3 linked regions of the Thermosphaera aggregans genome follow. The protein of the gene in region 3 binds, or shares a complex with, the protein of the main gene of each other region. Links are inferred from orthologs where the notes say so. Each region holds a gene or a part of one and is shown on either strand. Other genes may lie near its edges. The genes, in order: fen, rnhB and pcn.

Region 1 (7,284 bases), 440 kb from region 3 along the record:
ATTATTGGAAGGCCCTTGATGGAGGATAATGAAATCCACGTAGTCATAATGGAGATGAGCATTCCTTTCAGAGTTGTCACCTTGAAGCCGAAGGGGCCTGTGATAGTTTCTGACGAAACAGAGCTCTACATTTTCGAGGAGCCTGTCGGGGAGGTTCCGAGAGTAACGTATGAAGACATTGGCGGATTAGGCAACGTGATCGAGAAGATTAGGGAGATGGTTGAGCTACCGCTCAAGTACAGGAAAGTGTTTAGGAAGCTGAACATAGACCCGCCTAAGGGAATACTCCTGTACGGTCCCCCAGGCACTGGCAAGACATTGCTTGCTAAGGCGTTGGCTAACGAGGCTAACGCGTACTTCATCGTGATCAATGGTCCAGAAATTATGAGCAAGTACTACGGTGAGTCGGAGCAGAGGCTTAGGGAGATCTTCAAGCTAGCGAGGAAGAAGGCTAAGAAGAACCCTGCAATAATATTCATAGACGAGTTAGACGCTATTGCGCCGAAGCGGGATGAGGTCATAGGCGAGGTTGAGAGGAGGGTTGTCGCCCAGCTCCTAGCCTTACTTGACGGGTTAGAGAGCAGGGGGAACGTCATAGTGATAGCGGCTACGAACAGGCCTAATGCTGTCGACCCTGCTTTGAGGAGGCCTGGCAGGTTTGACAGGGAGATTGAAATACCTATGCCAGATAAGAAGGGCAGGCTGGAAATACTTCAAATCCACACGAGGAGGCTTGTTAAATCTGGCATCCTCGGCGAGGATGTCGACCTGGTCAAGCTCGCAGAGATGACCCACGGGTACACCGGCGCTGATCTCGCCGCCCTGGTTAAGGAGGCTGTCCTGCATGCTTTGAGAAGGTATGTGCCTCTTGAAAAGTCCAATCCGCCTACACCAGAAGAGGTTTTAGAAAAGGTTAAGGTTACTTTTGAAGACTTCATGTTCGCGTATAAGAGCATCGTACCCAGCGGTCTAAGAGAGATATATGTCGAGGTCCCGGAGGTTCACTGGAGCGATATAGGAGGGCTTCATGAAGTGAAGCAGGCTTTAAAGGAGAGTGTTGAATGGCCCTTGAGAATGCCCGAGGTGTTCGAGAAGTTCGGGATCAAGCCTCCGAAAGGCATACTGCTCTATGGGCCTCCCGGATGCGGAAAAACGCTCCTCGCCAAGGCTGTTGCAACCGAGAGCGGCGCCAACTTCATAGCTGTTCGCGGCGCCGAGATCATGAGCAAGTGGGTTGGAGAGTCTGAGCGTGCTGTGAGGGAGATCTTCCGGAAAGCCAGGCTACATGCACCCACGGTTGTCTTCTTCGACGAGATAGATGCAATAGCCTCGCTGAGAGGTGCCGAGCTGGACTCTGGAGTATCTGAGAGGGTTGTAACACAGTTGATTACTGAGATGGATGGTATTCAGAAGCTTGAAAACGTCGTTGTGATAGCGGCAACCAATAGACCTGACCTAATAGATCCCGCGTTGCTGAGGCCTGGAAGGCTTGAAAAGCTCATCTATGTTCCCCCGCCAGACTATGACGCGAGACTTGAAATACTCAGGATCCAGACAAGAAGCATACCCTTGTCAAGGGATGTAGACCTCCGGGAGATCGCCCGGAGAACAGAGGGGTACAGCGGCGCAGATGTTGAGGCGGTGGTTAGGGAAGCGGTCATGTCTGCTCTGAGAGAATCCCTCAACGTTAAGGAGGTATCAGTGAAGCATTTCAACAGGGCGTTAGAGATTATTAAGCCAAGCATTAATGATAATATGTTGAGATATTACCTGGAATGGGGGGTTAGGGCGAGGCAGCAACTCCCCAGGTCTCACTTAAAGCCTCAGGTTTACGTTTAAGGTGGTTGTTAATGAAGTATAACCCGGGCTACTGGCGTCTTACCCCTCTTTTCAGACTGATCCTGGAGATCGTGATCGACCATCCGGAGGGAGTCTCGGAGTCCGACCTGATAGATATCTTGAAGAAGGAGCACGAGGTCGAGGTGGGGAAGGCGGAGCTCTACAAAGCCTTGATGAAGCTGGAGCTATCGGGTTATATCCAGGTAGAGCCTGTTGGAAAAGAATTCGTTATACGGCTTTCACCATCCTTTCCCGAGCTTTTTAAGTGAATAGTTTTAAATGTTTTAAACAACTATTTTAATGATCGTGGGAGAGACATGGGAGTAAACCTTAAAGACCTCATACCAGAGGATGCCAAGATCATTATTGAGAACATGCGCTCATTGAAGGGGAAGGTTATCGCGATAGATGCCTACAATGCCCTGTACCAGTTCCTAGCAGCCATAAGGCAGCCGGATGGAACCCCTCTAATGGATTCCCAGGGCAGGATCACGAGCCACTTGAGCGGGCTTTTCTACAGGACTATAAACCTTGTTGAGGAAGGCTTGAAAATAGTTTACGTGTTTGACGGGAAGCCCCCTGAGCTTAAAGCTAGGGAGCTTGAGCGCAGGAGAGCGTTGAAGGAGGAGTCTGCTAGAAAGTATGAGGCTGCTGTTGAAGCAGGTGATTTGGAAGCGGCTAGAAGATACGCGATGATGGCTTCGAAGCTGACTGATGAGATGGTTAAGGAGGCTAAAAAGCTCTTAGACGCTCTCGGAGTTCCCTACGTTCAGGCACCAGCCGAGGGTGAGGCCCAGGCAGCATACCTTGTTAAGAAGGGCGACGCCTACGCTTCCGCAAGCCAGGACTACGATAGCCTCCTCTTCGGCTCCCCCAGGCTGATAAGGAATCTCACTATTAGCGGGAAGAGAAAGCTTCCGAGAAGAGAGGAATACATCGAGGTCAAGCCTGAGATGATAGAGCTTAACACGTTGCTCTCCAAGCTTAACCTGACCCTGGAGAACCTTGTAGATATAGGGATTCTGGTAGGCACGGATTATAATCCGGAAGGCTTCGAAGGGATAGGGGTTAAGAAAGCCTACCAGCTCGTCAAAACATACGGGTCGATCGAGAAGATTCCTAAAGCCTTGCTCAAGTCCAGCGTAGAGGTTGATGTCCTAGAGATTAAGAAATACTTCCTCCAACCCCCTGTTACAGACTCGTACAAGATAGAGTGGAGGGAGCCCGATGAGAAACTGGTTTTCGAGATCCTTGTTAACGAGCACGATTTTAGCGAGGATAGAGTGAAGAACGCGCTTGAAAGATTTACTAAAGCATACAAGGAGAATATTAAAGGAGTTCAGACCGGGCTGGGCAAGTGGTTTGCCAAGCCCTCCTAGCTTACGCGTTGTTAACAGGTAGGTTCAAAACATTTAAATCGAGAAAAACCACCCGCTCCGAACCCTATCCTCAACCTATGCTAAGAAGTGGCAGGATCGCGTTTATAGATATGTTTTAACATAAAATACTTTGTGAAGCTCATGAGCGGTGAAAAACCCACAACCGCGTTCGTGCTGATGTTGCTTTCAGGCATTATCCTACTGCTCTTCGCGATACTAGCATTAGCGATAGGGGCCTTGCTACGCGCGGAGATTCCCCTTGAAGAATCAATGCCGCTTCCAACCGGTATGGGGTTCCTCACGGCTTTCGCGATAGGGACTGTGATGATAATAGTCGGGGCAATAGCCTTGTTAATTGGCTTGTTAATGATCGTTGCCGCTTTTAAGATTCGTAGTGGTGAACCCGGCAAGGTTAAAACCTGGTCTATAATAGGGATAATCCTTTCTATTGTAAGCCTGATCACTGTTGGCGGAGGATTCTACCTAAGCTTTGTCTTGGGCTTGATAGGAGGGATTCTCGGATTAACGTGGAAGCCGCCGGAGAAACCCGTTGCACAGGAGCAAACCCCTCTCCCACCCCCAGTCTAATTTTTCCACCTTTCCTCCACGCTCCATCCATACCTGCCTATTAAAGGGACGAACACGCATTCTATCCCCCACCGCTTATTTATTCTCCCATTCTTCTTCTCAACGATTAAGAGTCTTTGGAAATACCTGTCCCCCACCGGTGCTACCAGGATCCCGGGATCCCCTAGCTGCTCCAGCAGTGGCGGAGGAATATCCGGGGCTGCAGCAGTTACTATTATTCTATCGTAGGGAGCAGCCTCCCTGTAGCCCAGTGTTCCATCGCCGACCAGTACCGTGACGTTTTCCGAGTATCCTGCTTTCTCAAGGTTTTTCCTAGCAAACGAGGCTAGCTCGCTGATTCTCTCAATACTGTACACGTGTCCTCCACCGGAGTCCTGCTTGGCAACTATTTCAGCCAGGACAGCGGCCTGATAACCCGACCCGGTTCCAATCTCTAACACCTTGTTGCCCGGCTCAGGATCCAGCTCCTCGGTCATTATGGCAACCATGTGTATAGCACTTATCGTCTGACCCCAGCCTATGGGTAGCGGGGTATCATGGTAGGCGTATTTCCTCATCGCCTCTGGGACGAACAACTCCCTCGGCACTGTTAGGAGAGCTTTAATGATCCTGGGGTTTCTCAAGTAGCCTGAGTCAACTAGGAGTTCGACAACTCTACTCCTCTGCTCGTGAAAGCTCAACGCGATCCCTTTGAAAATATTAGGTTTATGGTTTAATTAAACATGGGGTTAGGGATGATAGTTGCCAGCGAGATAGTGCGCGCAAAGGGCCACCCAAACGTTACGGCTAAGCATAAGACAACGCTGGAGATAACGAGGGATTGTGATTTAACGTTGAGAGGGGACTGCATAATAGGGGTTAATGCTGACAAGGCTGCGTCAAACCTGTCCAGTGATTTTAAGGCTGCCTTAACGTCTCCGAGAAACATATTGTTAATTGTTCTTGAGGCAGGCGGGTTTAAGGACTACCTGATAGCACATGGTTCGAGAGAAATTACTGCTACCGATCCTCGAAGAATCATTATCAGGAGAAGTAGCTATGTCGAGCCCGCGACAATAGGGGTTTACGCGACGAAGGCAGCCGGGGATCTAGATAGAGGGTTGGTCAATAGTTTGAAAAGCGGTGACGCCGTGTTAACGGTTAAGCTATACGTGCTCAGGCTTGATGATATCGAACCTGTAAATCCCTGAGCCTGGAGAGTACTCTAGGACAAGCCTGTGGCTGAGTATTCTCCACCCTGGGAGAACACTGCCCACCTCGTCAATGCTGGTGTAGACATCTCTTGTTAGAACGTATAGGTGTAAGATGCCTTCAGGCGCGAGGACTTGATCGTAGACTTCGGCAAAGCCTAGGCTTGCCTTAGGGAGGTTTGCGATCACCCTGTGAGCCACCTCTTTCCTCGGGAGGTGATCAGGGATGTCTCTTGCATCATTGTTTAACGGTATGATGACTCCTTTAAGCCTCCTCATATTGGATTTAATATTCTCTATTAAGAGTTCGTGGGCAACAGGGTTTAAATCGTTTGCCAAGACCAGTGCGGTTTTCAATGATGCAATGTGGACTGGGAACCCGCCTATCCCTGAGAATAAGTCAACAACGATCTCGCCATCCCTGACCAGGGATGCGAGCCTCCTATGCTCCTCTGTTAGCCTTGGATTATAGTAGACTTTTCCAAGCCTGATCTTGAAGCTTAAACCGTATTCTTTAACAACAACTACTTCAACCGGGGTTCCCCATAGGAGTTTGAGAACCGGTACTCTATACTCTTCAACAGTCTCCTCCTTAACATATATTGCTTTCAGCCTTGGATGAGTTTTTAGAAGCGCATCCACAACCTCCTCCGACGCTCTATGCTCCAAGACCTTGCTCCTCACAATTGCTACATCTCCCAGCAAATCGTATGAGGGAGGGTTAACAGCTATCTTCTTCTTGTATCCCGGGGCGCATTCGACAACTCTGAACAATGTTTCATCGATGGATTCAGGCTTCTCAGCAACAGGTATGAGTACCTTGTCACCTGCCCTCTCTATTAAGTAGTCCTCGAGGAGTAGGCCGGTTTTCCTCAAAGCCTTTATCGCTTTCTCAGCGCGGGTTTTTTCAACTTCCACGCAAAGCACTTTCCCGCCCAAACCAGTCACCATGCTCAGCTAATTAAAATCTATATTACTTAGCTTAACATATGTTTGATCGTGGATTGGAATGTTTTCCAAGGTAGCGTTGATATACAAGCCAACGCTTAAGTGTATTGAAATGGTTAAGGAGCTTTCGAACGCTTTCTATAGCAGAGGGTCTGAAACCATATTGTTCACTGTTGACGATTTACTACCGGCTGAGATAGAGAACACACAACTCGTCGTCGTGGTTGGAGGAGACGGAACGTTTCTCAAAGCATCCAGCACTATTCAGAGAACAGGGGCTTTCATCCTACCTATTCACTGCGGCAGGCGTGGAGCCTTCTTCGACCCGATTACCATGCCTCTCCCGGAGATTGTTGAGAATGTTTTGAACGGCGAGTTCATAGTTCAGTACTATCCGAGGCTGAAAGCCTGTAGGGGGAGCGACTGCAGGGTTTTCATTAACGAGCTCGCTTTAACCTCAATAGATCAGGGAAGGATCACGGGCTTCTCCATAGTTATCAACACCCCGGGGATTAGTTCGAGGCTAGAGTTTGAAGGAGACGGCGTCCTGGTCGCCTCATCGCCTGGTTCAGCCGCTTACAACTTGTCCGCGGGAGGACCTTTAGTTGACGCCTGGAACAGTTTGATCATTATAACCCCGTTGAACCCTATGCAGCTCAACCTTCCACCCATAATCCTTCCATCTTTTTCAACAAACGTAAGGGTTTCATGCAGGGGTTTTTCATCAATGTTTTTCGACGGGGAGAAAATAGCGACGCTGACTCGTGGAGAAGAGGTGGTTGTCTCAGGCTCTAACAACTATCTTAGAGTGATAAGGTTCAAGCCCAGGAGGGATCTTCTCAAAAATGTCATCGAGTCGAGATGGGTTTCCTTCCCCCAGGTTTAAAACAGCTGTCCTGGACACGTCAGCCCTTCTAGCGAAAATATACAGGCTCCTGCCGAGGCATGAGATCGAACTATACACGACTCCTCGCGCAGTGGAAGAGGTGAAGGATCGCGAGAACAAGGAGGCCTTGGAGGAGGCTTTAGACCTTGGTTTAATAACTGTTAAATCCCCGGGGAAAGAGTTCGTTGGAAAAGTATTAAAGCATGCTACCTCAATAGGTGAGGTTTCAAAGCTTTCGAAGACTGATGTTGAAGTAGCTGCCCTAGCCCTTGAGCTTAAGGAGGCTGGCGGAACCTTTGTTTTCACAGATGACTACAGTCTGCAAAACCTTCTACTCCACTTAAGAATCGGGTTCAAGCCGTTGAGGACCTACGGCATCTCAGAGGAGAGGGCTTACCTGGAGAAATGCCCCGTGTGCGGGTATGTCCCAGGCGAGCCCGGGGAGAAAACATGC
Region 2 (7,294 bases), 1.2 Mb from region 3 along the record:
GCTTAACCCATGCATCTAAACTTGCAAACATATCACTCATCTCGCTCCCCATGTGAAATATGAGTAACTCCTACTTTATACTTAACCGTTAATTGAACCTTCAACTACGCTTAAATGCAGATCAAAAACTTCAGGGGTCACTCAGAAAGATTATGTGGCAATCCTTTCTCCACAATAACTGCTGGAAGCTTATCCCTGAACGCTTGAAGGAATTTTTTATCGTTCTCAGGCTTCCTCCTGTTATCCGTCAACAAGTAAACTATTCCCTCCTTCACAGGGTACCATCTGTTGCAACTGGGACAGTAGAGCACACCGGTTTTAATCCCAGTTCTCAGGCATTCGCTACAAGGGTATTGTTCTGAAGGCTTAACCTCTTTCTTCAGGTATGCGCAGTAAGTTTTACAGAGCGGAAACTCCATGTTCGACGTGTCTACATCCTGCACCTCGCTTTCCAAAACTATGAGTTCAAGCGGGTGGTGCTTACAGTGAACGCACCTGATGAAATCCATGCCCCAATATCTCATCATTCTGAGCCAACCTCTTTCACTATTTTGTCAATCCTCTCAAATATACTCTTGGCTTCGCTCTCGCTCCTAGCCTCCAGCATTACTCTTAACAAGGGCTCAGTACCGCTGGGTCTTACCAGCACCCAGTAATCTCTCCCTATTACCTTAACACCGTCTATTGTTATCAGCCTTTCAGTCTTGAACTCTTCTTTAACGCGTTCAACAACTAATAGGGCTTTATCCCTCCCCATCTTATACTTCGTCTTTATTGAATAATAGTGTGGGAGTGAATCATACAGCTCTGAAGGAGTCGCCTTAAACCTTGCCAACATCTCAAGGTAGAGGGCCAGGGTCATGCCGCCATCCCTCACATACTGGTGTGGCGGGTACATGAAGCCCCCGTTTTCCTCGAACCCGCACAACGCGTCCCCGCCTTTCTTCATAGCGTGAGCTATGTCAACGCTTCCAACTTTCAGCCAGACGACTTCAACACCGATACTTTTCATAACGTCTTCGATAACCATGCTTGATGACACGGCCGTGTAGACTCTTCCCTGCTCGCCTCTTTCAGTCTTTAGATACTTTGCCAGGAGAGTGGCGGTTCTATCGCCTGATTGAACTCTGCCCAGGTTATCAATGAATATTGATCTATCCGCGTCACCGTCGTGGGCGACTCCAAAGGTAAGTTTTAAAGACTTCACCACCTGTGCTGTTTCAGAAATATTATCAGGCGTAGGCTCCGGGTTTCTGCTAGGGAAGCGCGGGTCTAGGCTACCGTTTAAAACCACGTATTCCACGCCAAGCCTTTTAGCTATCTCCGGCGTGGTTAAGGCGCCAACACTGTTAGCAGGGTCTATGAGTATTCTAAAATTCCTCGACGCTATCAACTCCCTATCAACTTTTTCAACAACCCCATCCACGTACACTTGGTTGACAATGCCGTATGGCTCAACAGAGTGCGATATGGCTTTCCAGTCAATGCTTCTAAAACGGCCTTCCCAGAAAATCTCCTCTAACTCCTTCTCTCTATCCCTGTCAAGCTCTATTCCATCAGGACCTATTACTTTAATCCCATTATACTCTCTCGGATTATGGCTTGCCGTAACCACTACTCCCCCGTCAAACCCGAGTGTTTTAACAGCGTACTGTAGCGCAGGTGTTGGAGTCAGCCCTGCATCGTATACTTTTATTCCAAAGTAGAGAAGCGTTCCCGAGACCATGCGAGCGTATGCCTCGCCGCCAGCCCTTACATCCCGGCCCACAAGCAACCTAGAGCCAGGGGGAAAGAACGTGGCAATGGCTTCTCCAAGCCTAACCACGAACTCAGGGGTTAGCTCCGTGATTAGTCCTCTAACCCCATCGGTTCCGAACAAGCCGTGCTTGAACAATACTTACCCCTCCGATACCTCAAGAATGTCTTCCAGCATTTCCATGATATCTATCTCACCGTCTTTGAGCTTAATATTGATCTCAAACCCGTTATCCTTGAACCATTTGTAAAGACTTGCTGTGAGCTCGTTGAACTCGCCTATAACATCCTCAACCAAGTCTCCGACGTCCTCGCTACCGGATAAAACAAGGTCTTCTATAAACTCCCGCAAACTATTGTCGAATGAAAGCTTTACCACAACTTTATTCCCGCTGAAAACAATGTCCAGGTAGACAGGCAGTAAGTGATGTAAAACCCTGAGCTTGTTGCCAACACCTTGTACTTGATACCCCTTGGAAACAATCATATCCACCAACGACTGTATGCTCATCAATGAGCACCGTTGGAAATCATTTTAAACCTCTTATTTCACTAATCACTATAAGTATATATTTTCCCAAGGGGTTATAAGTGGTTAAGCTAATGATTGTTTCGGTTAGAAGCAGTGACAAACTTGGAAAAATTGTGCAAATACTTAGGGACTCCGGTAAAGACGTCTTAATAACTGACAGGGAAACTCTTAACATGCTGGTAGGGGAGAAAATAATAGGTAAAAACTTCAAGGGAAGCCTGTACTTATTTAATTTCTCGTCCCCAGAAGAGGATTCTTTGAAACTCTTCACAATGTCTAAACCTAGCGAAGTATTCATTTGCGATGAGGCTGGAAAATTGGAAGCCTTCTCCAGGTTCGTTAAACTGATTCCCGGTTTGAAAGTCTCCGTATGCTAGTTTTCAACCCCTAATATGTATTTCAACAACATCCTTATCCTCAACCACATGGTCTAATCCTACTCTCTCCCCAGGGTATTTTGAAGAACTGCCCCAAACCCTTGCGTACTGGAATTTCTCCACGAAATCCTTGTGAATACTTATGGCAACATCGTAGATGGTTGCTCCTTTGCGGAGAACGAGAGGTTTATGCGACGGCGGAGCGTTAGGTGCTTTAGTGTAGACTCTTACTAGCTCCAAGTACCGGAAGATCTCGGCCCCTATCTTGTCAAGCCCTAACCCTGTTTTAGCTGAGCCGACTAGTATGGGCCCGTTAAACCTGCTCCCCAGCTCTTTCACCACACTATCATCGGGATTGTGAGCATCGGCTTTGTTGATGAACAATATGGAAGGCTTATAGGTTATGTTCTCGAAAATAGCTTGTTCAACATCATCAATAGTAACCTCCCCGTAAATCTTGACGTGCGCATTGTAAATCTTGTAGCTCTCGAGCAGTTTTCTAACATCCTCACTTGTCGCATTGATTAAACGACCCATTAACGTAACCCTGATCCCGGACTTCCCAGACCTGTATGTTTCTAATACAACGCGTCCCCTCGGCTTGGTTAAAAGTATCCCTTCCTCTTCTAATATCTCCTTGACAACGGTGAACTGCTCTAAAACATCCTTAGTGGCGTCTAAGACGATTAAGAGCGCGTCTGCATTTCTAGCCAAGCCGATGATTTTAGACAATAGCTTGCTCCCGGGGCTTAACGGTGGAGTGTCAACTAGTTGCAGCAAAACATCCTCATACCTCAGCATACCTGGTACCGGGAACGTCGTGGAGAACTCGTAATCAGCAACCACGGTCTTAGCACCTGTTAACTTATTGACCAGCAGGCTCTTACCGGTATTAGGCAATCCTATAACGCAGATTTGGGCGGAACCTTCTTTCTCTATGAAGAAGGTTATCCCTCCGCCTGTCCTCCTCCTTTTCTTCTGTTCTAACTCCTCGCGAAGCTCCGCTAGCCTCCGGCTTGCCCAATGCCTTAAATTCTCCGTTCCCTTATGCTTTGGAACGCTTGACAAAAACTCCTCTATAGCAGCTATTTTCTCCTCTGGAGTCTTAGCCTCCATTACCTTAATCCATTTAGCCTTCGCCTCGGCGGGGAGATTTGTCGGCATTTTTTAACCCTTTCAACCCTACGAAATCCCATAAAGTCCTGGGCTTTCTCTGCTTCAAAATAAACCAACCAGGTGCTTTATACTTTAGTATAGACCATGATTTTCTGACAATAGGAGGCGGGTGTTCAAAAGAGCTATATGCTTTGTTAAGCCACTCCACAGTCCTAGAGTCAGATGGGTATCCCGAGCCGAAGTCACCGTGAACACTAATGTTTGAACTAATCGACAAGTCTCTCGATACTTTCGCAATAATACTCGCAAGGGAGACCACAGGGTATTTAGAATCTGCTTCGCTCTCAAACACGAGCTTGTATTGTTTCCCGAACAATTTAGAACACTCTTTCTCAACAACCTTTTTAAAACCCTTTACCTCGTCAACATAGATTTCCACCAGTTTTCCATCCAGGCTTGAAAGGAGAGTATTAAAGAATCGAAGAATCCTGATTATGCTTCCAGCGGTTAGAAGATTCAGGTTTTCACGATCGATCTCCGCAGGTGGAATATAATCTATGTAGAACGAGACATTAGAGTTTTTCAAAGAAAGGAATGATTCAAGCCTCCCCCTAGGAGTCATGGTTTTACTATCTCTTAACTCAATCCTTGCAAGCAAATCCTCGATCGCATCCTCCTCAACCATCACTCCTGCTACAACCATGTCTCCTACTAGCGGGCCTCTCCCCGCTTCATCTATACCGATAAGATACTTCTTCATTAGATTTCTCCTTAAATAATGAAAAACTATTTCTTCTTGGGAAAGACGACTTTTATGAAGTGTTTGCTGGGATCCCGGGTTATAGTAGCTCCGGAGATATCCACGTCAGAAGGTATTTTCAGCTCAACCTTGTATCTTTTAAACGATACATTCCTGTGAATACTCCACTTCTCAAATTTTATTTCTTTGACAAGGTCGCACTCGATTTTCAAAGTCGATTCTGAAATCCTTACCGATAAAGCATTGAGGTCTCCGTAAGGCAGGTCTAAGACTATTTCGTACCTGTCAGGATATTCCGTAACCGTGTACAGTGGCTGAATAACGCCTGAGTAAGTCTGACCCAACTCTTCTTCAATCTCAGCCTCAAACTCTTCCATTAAATCCCTCATCCTCCTCCTAATCCTGTCAAAGACATCGTGGAAGCTCATGAGCACCCACCTTACATGTACATTAGCGGCATTTGACGCTCCATCTGCTTCTGCATATCCATCATCGCCTTCCTCGTCTGCATCATTAAATCCCTTGTCCTGAGCTTTATCAGCTCTGCCTCCTCAAGCAACTTCTTAGTATCAACCTGTATCCCGGCAAACCTGCTTAATGCTGCTATTCCAAAAGCAGCTGCCTCCGGATCCGGTATGTCTAGGAAGGATTCAACTAGGAATACTACTGTTGAAAACCCTTTCCTCCTCCCTTCTTTCAGTAAGAGAGCGTAAGGACCTACTATGAAGCCTTCACGCAGGGCTTCAATGTTTTCCCCTTTAAAAGAAGCGTAGACTTCCTCCTTGCTTGATGCTACGAAAACCTGGGGTTTCTCCAGCTCAAGCCTGTTTGGAACCGCGAGCCCGGTAACGGCTAAGAGGTATTCAACACCTACTTCATCAGCGTAGCTGGAGATAGCGTTGACAAAGGGGTAGACACTGCCCGGGATTAAAGGTATCTCGGATAATACCATGAGAAAGCTCCTGTCCTCCGGCATGTAGAGCTGTACAGGGCTTATAGGGGAGGATTCATGGATGACTGAAACGGGTGGGAGAAGAGTTGGAGAATCTATCTCGCCAACTAATCCCAGTTTTTTCTCCATTACAATGTGGCGGCACGCAATAGATGATACGAGTCCGACGTCAGGAAAACATAGGATCATGTATTTAGGGGTCGGAGTAGCGTATGCATCATAATATTCGTGTATTTGAAGCTCGTTAAACAAGAGGGTTCTTCTAGGGCGTCCAAGCATTCAGCACTCCTCAAATTTAACCATAGACGTGAAGGGTTTAATAAATCGTCTTAGAAGCCCTTGGGAAAGGCTCAGCTACCCCAGGGGATGGAATTCATCCATTAATCATCCTGGCACGACTCTCTTCATCGCTAATATTCAGTATTGTGATTCAAAGCTTTTAAGCGCTAAAAACGTTTTGAACGTTTACAATGCTCCGTATCTCTCCATCCATTCCCTGTAGGATTCAAGCCAGTTAGGGTCTATACTGGGTTTCCTAGTCTGAATCACCTTGATAATGTCTTCAGTTGTGATTACCCTCTCGGGCTTGCCCTTGTTCTCGCCTTTGCTGATGATCATCTCGTTAATCTCCTCGGCGACATTGTTTTGCACCTCCTTTATTATGCTGGAAATATCCGCGGGAGTGTAGTACTCTGTTATCTCTGCTAGCTTATCGTAATCTATGTTCTCCACAGGGTACACTTCCTTCAGCTTGCTCACGTAGTGTATGAAGAGTTGCTTCCTAATCTCCTTGTTCGGCTGGGGAACATAGATTCTTTTCTCAAATCTTCTGATAAAACCTATGTCCAGGTTCCAGGGCTTGTTGGTAGCTCCAATGATGAACAAGGGAAGCCTGTTATTCTCCTTTTCCTTTAACCCATCCATCTCCTGCAGGAACTGGTTTCTCATCCTGCTCTCCCCGCCTATTTCGTTTCCGTAAACCTGTAGCAAGCCGTCAACCTCGTCTATGAAGATTATGACAGGGGTTCCATTGTTCGCGATTTCACGCGCCTTGTCAAATACTTTCTTCACGTTTTTCTCAGCATCACCAAGCCACTTGCTCATGATGGTTGCTGGACTAACGTTTATGAGAACCGCGTTAATCTCGTTAGCTAGTGCAAGAGATATTTCTGTTTTACCGCAACCGGGTGGGCCGAATAAGAGTATGCCTTTGGGCCAGCCTAGAGGGTAGAGATCGGGCGTTCTAACAGGGTAGATCACGGCTCTTTTCAAGGCTTTCTTAACATCTTCAAGGTCGACCAGGTCGTCAAACTTTTTCTTATTAGCCCTCTTCTCCGGGGTTAAAACCTCTATGTCGTCAGAATCGCTGTACTTGACGTCTCCTCCTACTTTCTGCATTTTGTCAAGAGCTTTTGTGAGAACGTTTATCCGTTCCTTATATTTTTCGATCAACTCCCTATACCAGTCACTCATTGCAGCATCAGGGTAGAGTTTCAAATACTTGCTGAAGAACTCAATAGCGACTTTATAGTATTTAATAGCGGTCTCATAGTCCCCGCTCTTATCAGCAGCTACGGCTTTATGCGCGTATTCAACTCCTTTGTCAACCAAGTACTGCATGCTCATGAAGATCACCTGGCAAGATATTGTTTAAAAAGTGTTGAATTTTAGAACCTCTTCAGCTTGATAACTCCTTTAGCCTCAAGGTTTCTGAGAGCTAGGTAAACGGCTTCCTTCTTAACCCTGTACTTGCTGATAAAGTTTGATACATCTAGTATTCCCCCTTTCGACCTGAGCTCGTC
Region 3 (7,250 bases):
TTAAATCTCCGAGAGAATATTTCCGCGTAACCCGTTAACAACCCTGTTTTCAACAAATATATTGATAGAAGGGTTGAAAAGATCGCGAGGAACAATGCCGCGAAGAATTTAACGCTTGCTTTCTCAAAGCTCTTATAGGATAATCCTGCAAGTATAATGGGGGCTCCAAGCCAGATAATCCCCAGCATACATATGCTTGCCAAGTAGCTTGTCCCAAGGAAGAGTACTGGGATAGCATAGGCTGCTAACCAGGCTGTTAAACCATGAATGCAGAGTGAAGGCTCCTTCTCATAAAGAAGCGCTAATAGAAATGCAACGCCAGTAACCACTGACAACGCCCATGAGCCAGGGTAGAGCGTTAGCGCAAGCCCGTAGACGGCGGTCACGGCGATAAGAATTATCTTCCTCCTCGTGGACAAGTATAGGGCTGTAAGCGCTACAGCCAGCAATCCTGTGAACACCCAGGCTGGGAACCCGTAGTTGCTGGGCTTAAACCAGTATATGAAAACCGGGGACGTGGAGAGGAGCAGTGTTGAAAACCCCGCGATGAAAGCATCCTTGAAAACCAGGAAATAAAGAAGGAATGCTGATAGGAGGAGGGACATCCCGCCTATCAATGCTAGTTCCATGGGCTGAATCCTTAAGGCGTTGACAGCGTAGTACACTGTTTTCAACACCCATGCGCAGGCATTGTGGAATGCCCCGCAATAATCTTCGAGACTACCCGAGGTCTTAGCGTAAGACACTATCCAGGCTGCAGCATCGTCTGGAATGTTCTGGTAAGCAGGGTTAAACATGAATGCAAGGTAAACATACAGTGTTGCAGAGACTATTAGCAAAGCAATGCCTGCGACAAACCTAGCGTTCATTCAACCACCATTTCTAACTGCTTACTTTATTCACAGGTCTGTCAAGTAATAAAGATTTTTATTCAAAGCAGGAGATACTTGGAACCGTGGAGATGTTGATGAAGGATCGCTTTAGAAAAGAGCTGTACTCGCATCTCGTCGAATACGATGTCGTACTAGATAAGGCGAGAAAATACTCCCTCATACTCGCAGGAGTATCCACCGTTGCTGTGCTAGGGAACTGGGTCTACAACATCATGAACCTCCAGTACTTCAACCCGAACAGTGCCACACAGCTAATAGCGATTTCAATACTGTACTCATCACTAATCCTGTTCTCCGCAGCAATCGGCTTCATACTGCCACACTTCTCAACCTATGTGAGGCCAAGGGTTTTCAAGGAGATGAAAGATGAGAGAATCCGGGTCCTGCTTCAAACATCCATGCTCATAATACTGTCAATCACTCTGGCTATAACCTTCTTCATAGCTTACAGCTTCTACGCGCAAGTTGTTTAAAACTAACCAACGTTATCTGAATACTCTACGATAGGGTGTTTCAACGTTACTAAGCAGTCTTGAAGAACCCCCTTAACCAACTGAGCCTGGGTAAGCAGGGCTATGTCGCCTTTACGGAAAACACTGTCGTCAAGCCTGCAGTCGCTTGTGAATAAAACCAAGTACTTGTTGCCGAGCACAATGTTTTTCGCGGACAGTATAGCCTGCTCAGCCTTAACCAGTCTCTTAGCAAGCTCCAGCACTTCTCTATCGAAGGATTCTGGCAATTCCTCACCTCCCAATACTGTTTTAACAACCCTCGTCCTCGACAACATTTCAGCGTCCTGCTCCAAGTTTGCAACCATGTCTCTAACAATGACCCTAGACCTGGCATCACCCACGTCTAACCCTAGAAACGCCTTCTCAACCAACCCCCTGACTTCTCCAATCCTGCTAGAAGGTATTACTTGAATGTTCCTGGAAAACATTTCATCTCTGATTAAACGTATCAACGGGCTACTCAAGCCTTAACCTCCAAGGATTTTATATTATATAAATGCGCCAAGCCCTTTAAAACCACATACAACGCGTCCTCTGCATCCAGTTCCATTTTAACCCCTTTGCGAAGATCAATCCTGTTTCCATATATTGGTAAGCCTGGAAAATCAACCAGCGGGGTTACCGAGATTTTCCCCTTGAACGGGGAGAGGTCCTTGTACGTGAAATCCATGAACTTAGAGACATCGCTTACTTCAACAATCTTCAACCCTGATTTACAGTTCAAGCTCCCAACGAACCTGGAAAGCCTTGACAAGTCCATGGTTACAACCTTATCTATCGACACGCAAACGCTTTGCAACATGATTGAGAGCTCGTCCACGCTTATAGTGAATACTTCCTCATTCCTCAACCTATCCTTCCGTAGGATACCGGCTTTCTCAGCCTCAAGCTTCACCCTTCTCCTCAACCCATACTCCACGTTGGAGAATACGACTCTTTCCTCCCTCTTAAACCGGTAGGTGGGGAAAACCCTTTCTTGGTCAAGGTTTTCACATGAAACATAGTCAGCAATCAGCCTTCTCTCTTCGCTGTTTAAAGTAAGCACTGACTCATCGGATACTCTAACGTGGAAGCCTCTGTTACCGGAGAAGAAGATTTTCACATCCTTAAAGCCCAGGTCGCTCGTTAATATGTCCTTGAGCTTGACAGCTTCTTCAAGAGCCCTCCTAACGCAATCCCATGATAACAGGGGGATTTCCAAAGGCTTGCCGCCGCTCTTGCACGAGTCAGGCTTAACATCGTAAACCTGGTTATCCTTGATGCAGACGTAGTATGATTCGCCGCAACCCTGGTACTTGTCAGCGTCGATATCGAATATCAGCTCCGAGCCCAGCCACCCCTTAGCCTCCATGGGCTGTGCTGAAGGGTTCTCGTAAAGTGCGGAGGAGTAGTAGAGGTGGAGAGGGGTCTTCTTACTCAAAATATACTCGTACAACCTGTCCATGTAGGCGAAAGAAAGATGTCTCAGGTAAGCCCCATCCTCAAGGCTTTCAAGAGCTATTTCCCTCTTATGAATCTCGGGAGGAGGTTGTAATGGACGCTTCTTGTAGTAGCTCCTTATAATGTTCCTTAAAACAATACTACTCTGATCTCGGAGCGACATAGAATGTCAGCTTGCCCTCTTGAGGTAAGCCGTACTCGAGTTTGATAGGTGCATCATTGCCAAGCTCTATGTAAACATACTCTGAAACCTGGGCGGCAGCCGTTATGTTGACCAGGTAGTCTACTGTGAAGCTGGAGGTAGAGTGTGAAGCTGCCTCGAACTCTAGAAGGGCGCCGCTCGCAACTGAAAGCTCCACCTCTGCCTCGGCAATATCGCCGGATGCTTTAACAATGATCTTCTCCTCCTCAGGAACTGCTTCAAAAACGATTGTATCGCTAATAGGCTCCATTTCTTTTACAACGTCTTTGAGAATCTTGGGAAGCATCTTGGCCTTCACGGGCAAGTTCAGTGATAGCTCAGGAATATCCTGGGCGGGGATATCTAGGTTTGGAATCATGAACCTTCTAAAACCCCTGCCTCTGAAAACTATGGAGAGCCTGCCGTCCGGGGTCTTCTCAAGGATTAGCTCGTCACCTTTACCAGCTCTTTTAAGGATTTTTGTGAAATCCTCCATTCCAACGCCGAAGTAATCCTTACTCTTAACATCGTAAACAGTAAATGCTTCCCTAGGGTAGACGAATTCAACGAGGACGATGCTAGATGGATCCAGAGCTCTAAGCCTCAATCCTGAATCATCTATTTGAAAAGCAGCCTCGTCAATTATCTTGGCTATAGAGATCATTGAATACCTCCATACCCTGGCGTCGCGGAATTCAAGCCTCAAAATCCTCCCCCATATATACTCTTTAGATATGTGAAGTGTTAAATAAAAACACGGCTGGAACTACTCGTACTCCCGCCAAGTGTGACCGCATTTAACGCATTTGTAAAACCTTGTCGGCGGCTCGTCAGCAGCCCTTGTCTGAATCATCCAGTAGTATGCCTCATGGTTGCCGCATTTAGGACACGTAGCCTCTTTCGTAACAGGCAGTTTAGAAGTGTCAACATCGCCGACAACTATTGTCTTCTCTCTCGTAGAGTGCTCGATCTTCGATGAAACCTTATACTTCTCGAGCTCTCTTTCACCAGCTTTCATCCTGTAACCACACTTAACACAAACCAGCTCCGTGGTTTTCGACGACTTCACCGGTTTCATTAACCCTCCGCACTTGGGGCAAAACCTAACCATTCAAACCACCATGTTGTTTTAACTATGGTTTCAACACACTTTTATAGTGTCCTCGCTTTGAAGGCTAGGTAGGTAAATATTGTTCAAACACTTTATTAACTTCAGCACTAGCGAGCACTTCTCCCACTGCTTCAACAACGCCTCCCCGCCCTCGAAAACCCTTAATCCTAGGAAGCCGTAAGCGTATTTATCCCCGGTGCAGTTAACAATGAATGACAGCTCCTCCCTAGTTTTTAGATATGTTAACAAGTCTCTGGGGTTTAAAACGAGTGACCGAGGGATTACGGTGAGTTCTTCTAAAAATTTCCCCTGTAAGTTGCCAGGACAAATGTTTTATCAGACTCTCCTATGGTGAGAACCCTGGACTCCTTCTTAACGCTCACCTTATCGAAGCCTCCACCGCATTTTTGAAATCGCTCAGCTCACTCTTTATCTTATCCACTATCTCCCTCAATACTTCCCCGACATCCGCGCCTTCTTGAACAGTTATCACGAACTCTATCTCCTCCCTTAAAGGATGCGGGACACGGTAGGATGCGTAAGCTACTTTAGGATGCCTCAACGCCTCCTTCATCAACAGGTTGCCGAGCGTGTGATCCTCGCCTTTAATCTTGATCGCGAGATGATTAGAAGTTTTCGCTAAAACCTCGATCTCCACGAAACCACCTCATCCGTTAAGAAGAGGATACTCGATATTTCTTAATAAATTCATCGACCCCTTTATCCCATTCAACAGCCAGTGATAAAAGACCGTTCATCTCGTTAATCGTTAAGTGTCCAAGCCTCAGTGACTCGCTTACAATGTCTTCAAGACCCAGACCTGTCGCAACTATCAGCGTTGTCAAATAATACTTCCCAGCCGTCCCCTTAACCCTATCCCTGACCAGGGCGACAGCAGCATCTATTCGATTAATCAAATCCATGAGCACATCCAAGCCCGCGTCAGTATATATGGCTTCATCCATGGAGGAGTAGCTTGCTTTAAAGCCTTTGAGACCCAGCAGCTTAACCAGGACCATGGGCGGAAACGTCTTACCCGTTTGCCTAGCCAGGGATTTCAAGGAATACTTAACCAACCCCTTCCCGCCCGGCCTTCCCGAGCGCTTAAAATACTCCTTAATCACCGCCCAAGCCTTCTTGATATCGGTTGAGTACCCGTACATTTCTATTAGCATTCCATCCTCCCTAACCTCGTACTCAACAGTATCGATCGAGGGAAGCTTCTCCGAAACTCTCTGTATGATTTCAACGCACTCGTCGTGACTGCAGTTGACGTAGAATCTTCGCTTAACCAGTGGCAAGTAATCACCTTAAAACATACAAGTATCCAACCCCTATCCTCCTGGTCTCCACGCTTCCGCAGGAAGTGCACTGGAGCTTGTCCCCTGCCTTGTATAGAACCTCCCCGCACACGCTACACTTAGCTGCTATAACCCCTAGCCCGGGATCCTTGATTGAAACCTGGTAGGGGATCGTGCTGTTTATCACTCTAGCCCTCACTATATCGCCAGGTCTTAGAACATCCCACATTGTCTTCACGTACTCGCTTGAAACCTGCGTCACGTGGAGTATGCCTGAGAAGTCTACTGGGGCACCGTTAGCATTGTAGATGTTCAGGACAGCTATGTCATCGCTCACGCTTAAAACAATTGCCTCAACCAGGATTCCAGGCCTCAGCCCTAGCTCGCGCTTGTTTGCTGGGCGAACCGTTATCGTCTTCTTCAACTTATCCATCACGACGGTTCCAACCACCAGCGCTCTGAGATAGCCTTTCTTGTCTACGTAGACTCCTTGAACCGGCAGAGCCTCCTCCTCAACTCCCAAGGCTTCACCGGGCACCACTGCTTTAGCATTGCTCATCGGAAACCACCCTTCTTAGCACTATGAATAAGCTTTTAAACCTATATATCCTTGACCTGTGGGTTTCGAAAACCATTGGAATCTCGAAATCAAGTATTTCCGTAAGCTCTAACCTGGAATTATAGGAGGCGGCCAGGTCTTTCAAAATCTTTAACAAGCCGGGTGAGTATTTGTGAATACTGTAAACACTCTTGGCATACTGCAGAGCCCTCCTCAGGAAGGCTACGTCAAGCCCCCTGTTCTCCCTCACCACTCCGAAAGGAGGGTTCATGACAACAGTGTCCACGTTGGAGAAGCTCAGCTGTGAAGCATCCGCGACGATGAAAAGTATTCTCGGGCTGTACTCGCTGAAGTAATTGTTTAAAACGCTCACAGAATGCTTAACCGCTTCCTCATCAATATCCACGCACAAGCCTAGCCTAGCTCCCAGTAGAAGAGAAGCGTAGAGAAGCCTCCCATCACCGCATCCCAGGTCCGCAACACTCCTACCCTCAACATCACCGTTCATGAAAGCCCTCCACGACATGTGGGCCACTATCCAGGAAGGAGTAGGATACTGCTCCAAGCGTCTCTTCAAGCCTTTGAGGCGGGGTATTTTAGAAATTATTATCTCAACCGTTTTCTTATCGAAAACCTTCACCATGGGAAAACATACTCCTCCCTGCCCTCTAAAACCATTAAGAGCTCCCCCGGTGTGAGAACGGGCTTGTAGAAGTTGGATAAGTCATCTATGGGGAGTCTCGGACAGCTCGCCACCACGTAGAAGTCCAGCTTCAAAGAATTGTCTATCGCGATCAACCTATCCATGGTAAGGTAAGTCGAGGATATCACGTACGCCTCATAACCCTTCCTGCCCGCCAACTCCTTCAAAGCCTCAACCAGCCGGGGCCTATGCTGCCCAGGCAACCCCCCGGTTATTATCCCCAGCGTTCTCATCGAGGAGTTCTTAACCTTGGAGACAAGGTAAAACCTCTTATGCAGGTGTTTCGAAAACTCACGGGAATAATCCATGATGGACTCTCTGTAAGGATCAATGCTCACGAGAGGCTTTCTCAGGGATAAGTAGGCTCCAAGGTGGTGGAACAAGCCGCCAGCGATCAGTAGGTGCGCATCAACCTTTTCGTCGAGAGCGGCAACAGGTGTGTAAATGCACCCGAGAACGGGCTGTTTCACCTCGTAAATCACGAATCCCTTACCTGACAAGTACTCTCCTACTTGACTACGAATCCTAGCCTCCACGATGGTTGATGAAA

The links.
Region 1: the proteins of pcn (region 3) and fen are in contact, whole or in part, in a crystal structure (PDB 1RXZ), measured with the Archaeoglobus fulgidus proteins. The link is inferred for Thermosphaera aggregans from one-to-one orthologs. Residues at the interface, in WP_010877842.1 of Archaeoglobus fulgidus: Asn43, Val44, Ala45, Met46, Pro120, Arg121, Pro123, Leu125, Gln151, Met192, Ser194, Asn218, Tyr219, Pro220, Ile237, Leu238, Ala239, Pro240, Arg241, Ile242, Glu243, Ser244; in WP_010877775.1 of Archaeoglobus fulgidus: Lys326, Ser327, Thr328, Gln329, Ala330, Thr331, Leu332, Glu333, Arg334, Trp335, Phe336.
Region 2: the proteins of pcn (region 3) and rnhB are in contact, whole or in part, in a crystal structure (PDB 3P83), measured with the Archaeoglobus fulgidus proteins. The link is inferred for Thermosphaera aggregans from one-to-one orthologs. Residues at the interface, in WP_010877842.1 of Archaeoglobus fulgidus: Val39, Ala42, Asn43, Val44, Ala45, Met46, Leu125, Asp168, Ser194, Asn218, Tyr219, Pro220, Ile237, Leu238, Ala239, Pro240, Arg241, Ile242, Glu243, Ser244; in WP_010878125.1 of Archaeoglobus fulgidus: Ala74, Ile178, Ala179, Ile183, Arg190, Ser195, Asn196, Leu197, Arg198, Gln199, Lys200, Thr201, Leu202, Asp203, Phe205.

Annotation. Positions count from the first base shown.
Region 1 is NZ_CP063144.1:454,859-462,142, forward strand. The notes cover bases 1,359-4,187. They hold fen (flap endonuclease-1), read left to right. Parts: upstream 1,359-2,156; coding sequence 2,157-3,218; downstream 3,219-4,187. Other genes in these bases: IMZ38_RS02680 (CDC48 family AAA ATPase), read left to right, coding at 1,359-1,839; IMZ38_RS02685 (ArsR family transcriptional regulator), read left to right, coding at 1,851-2,108; IMZ38_RS02695 (hypothetical protein), read left to right, coding at 3,360-3,806; IMZ38_RS02700 (protein-L-isoaspartate O-methyltransferase), read right to left, coding at 3,803-4,187. Outside these bases: more of IMZ38_RS02680, read left to right, coding at 1-1,358; more of IMZ38_RS02700, read right to left, coding at 4,188-4,486; IMZ38_RS02705 (DUF371 domain-containing protein), read left to right, coding at 4,529-4,996; IMZ38_RS02710 (class I SAM-dependent methyltransferase), read right to left, coding at 4,952-5,935; IMZ38_RS02715 (NAD(+)/NADH kinase), read left to right, coding at 6,006-6,830; IMZ38_RS02720 (NOB1 family endonuclease), read left to right, coding at 6,790-7,284. UniProt on the Methanocaldococcus jannaschii protein: Structure-specific nuclease with 5'-flap endonuclease and 5'-3' exonuclease activities involved in DNA replication and repair.
Region 2 is NZ_CP063144.1:1,180,424-1,187,717, forward strand. What follows is about bases 2,668-5,506. They hold rnhB (ribonuclease HII), read right to left. Parts: upstream 4,541-5,506; coding sequence 3,794-4,540; downstream 2,668-3,793. Other genes in these bases: IMZ38_RS06610 (OBG GTPase family GTP-binding protein), read right to left, coding at 2,668-3,828; IMZ38_RS06620 (Hsp20/alpha crystallin family protein), read right to left, coding at 4,567-4,968; IMZ38_RS06625 (proteasome assembly chaperone family protein), read right to left, coding at 4,980-5,506. Also shown: IMZ38_RS06585 (DUF2153 domain-containing protein), read right to left, coding at 1-40; IMZ38_RS06590 (Trm112 family protein), read right to left, coding at 138-527; glmM (phosphoglucosamine mutase), read right to left, coding at 524-1,894; IMZ38_RS06600 (hypothetical protein), read right to left, coding at 1,898-2,266; IMZ38_RS06605 (hypothetical protein), read left to right, coding at 2,347-2,664; more of IMZ38_RS06625, read right to left, coding at 5,507-5,771; IMZ38_RS06630 (AAA family ATPase), read right to left, coding at 5,958-7,118; IMZ38_RS06635 (hypothetical protein), read right to left, coding at 7,160-7,294. UniProt on the Methanocaldococcus jannaschii protein: Endonuclease that specifically degrades the RNA of RNA-DNA hybrids.
Region 3 is NZ_CP063144.1:17,872-25,121, forward strand. Bases 1,860-4,654 are described here. They hold pcn (proliferating cell nuclear antigen (pcna)), read right to left. Parts: upstream 3,733-4,654; coding sequence 2,986-3,732; downstream 1,860-2,985. Other genes in these bases: IMZ38_RS00105 (DNA primase small subunit domain-containing protein), read right to left, coding at 1,866-3,008; IMZ38_RS00115 (transcription factor S), read right to left, coding at 3,793-4,137; IMZ38_RS00120 (hypothetical protein), read right to left, coding at 4,168-4,386; IMZ38_RS00125 (DNA-directed RNA polymerase subunit L), read right to left, coding at 4,517-4,654. Outside these bases: IMZ38_RS00090 (hypothetical protein), read right to left, coding at 1-869; IMZ38_RS00095 (hypothetical protein), read left to right, coding at 968-1,366; IMZ38_RS00100 (hypothetical protein), read right to left, coding at 1,369-1,857; more of IMZ38_RS00125, read right to left, coding at 4,655-4,795; IMZ38_RS00130 (DUF2067 family protein), read right to left, coding at 4,812-5,438; IMZ38_RS00135 (exosome complex RNA-binding protein Csl4), read right to left, coding at 5,443-5,997; IMZ38_RS00140 (METTL5 family protein), read right to left, coding at 5,984-6,640; IMZ38_RS00145 (2-(3-amino-3-carboxypropyl)histidine synthase subunit 1/2), read right to left, coding at 6,634-7,250.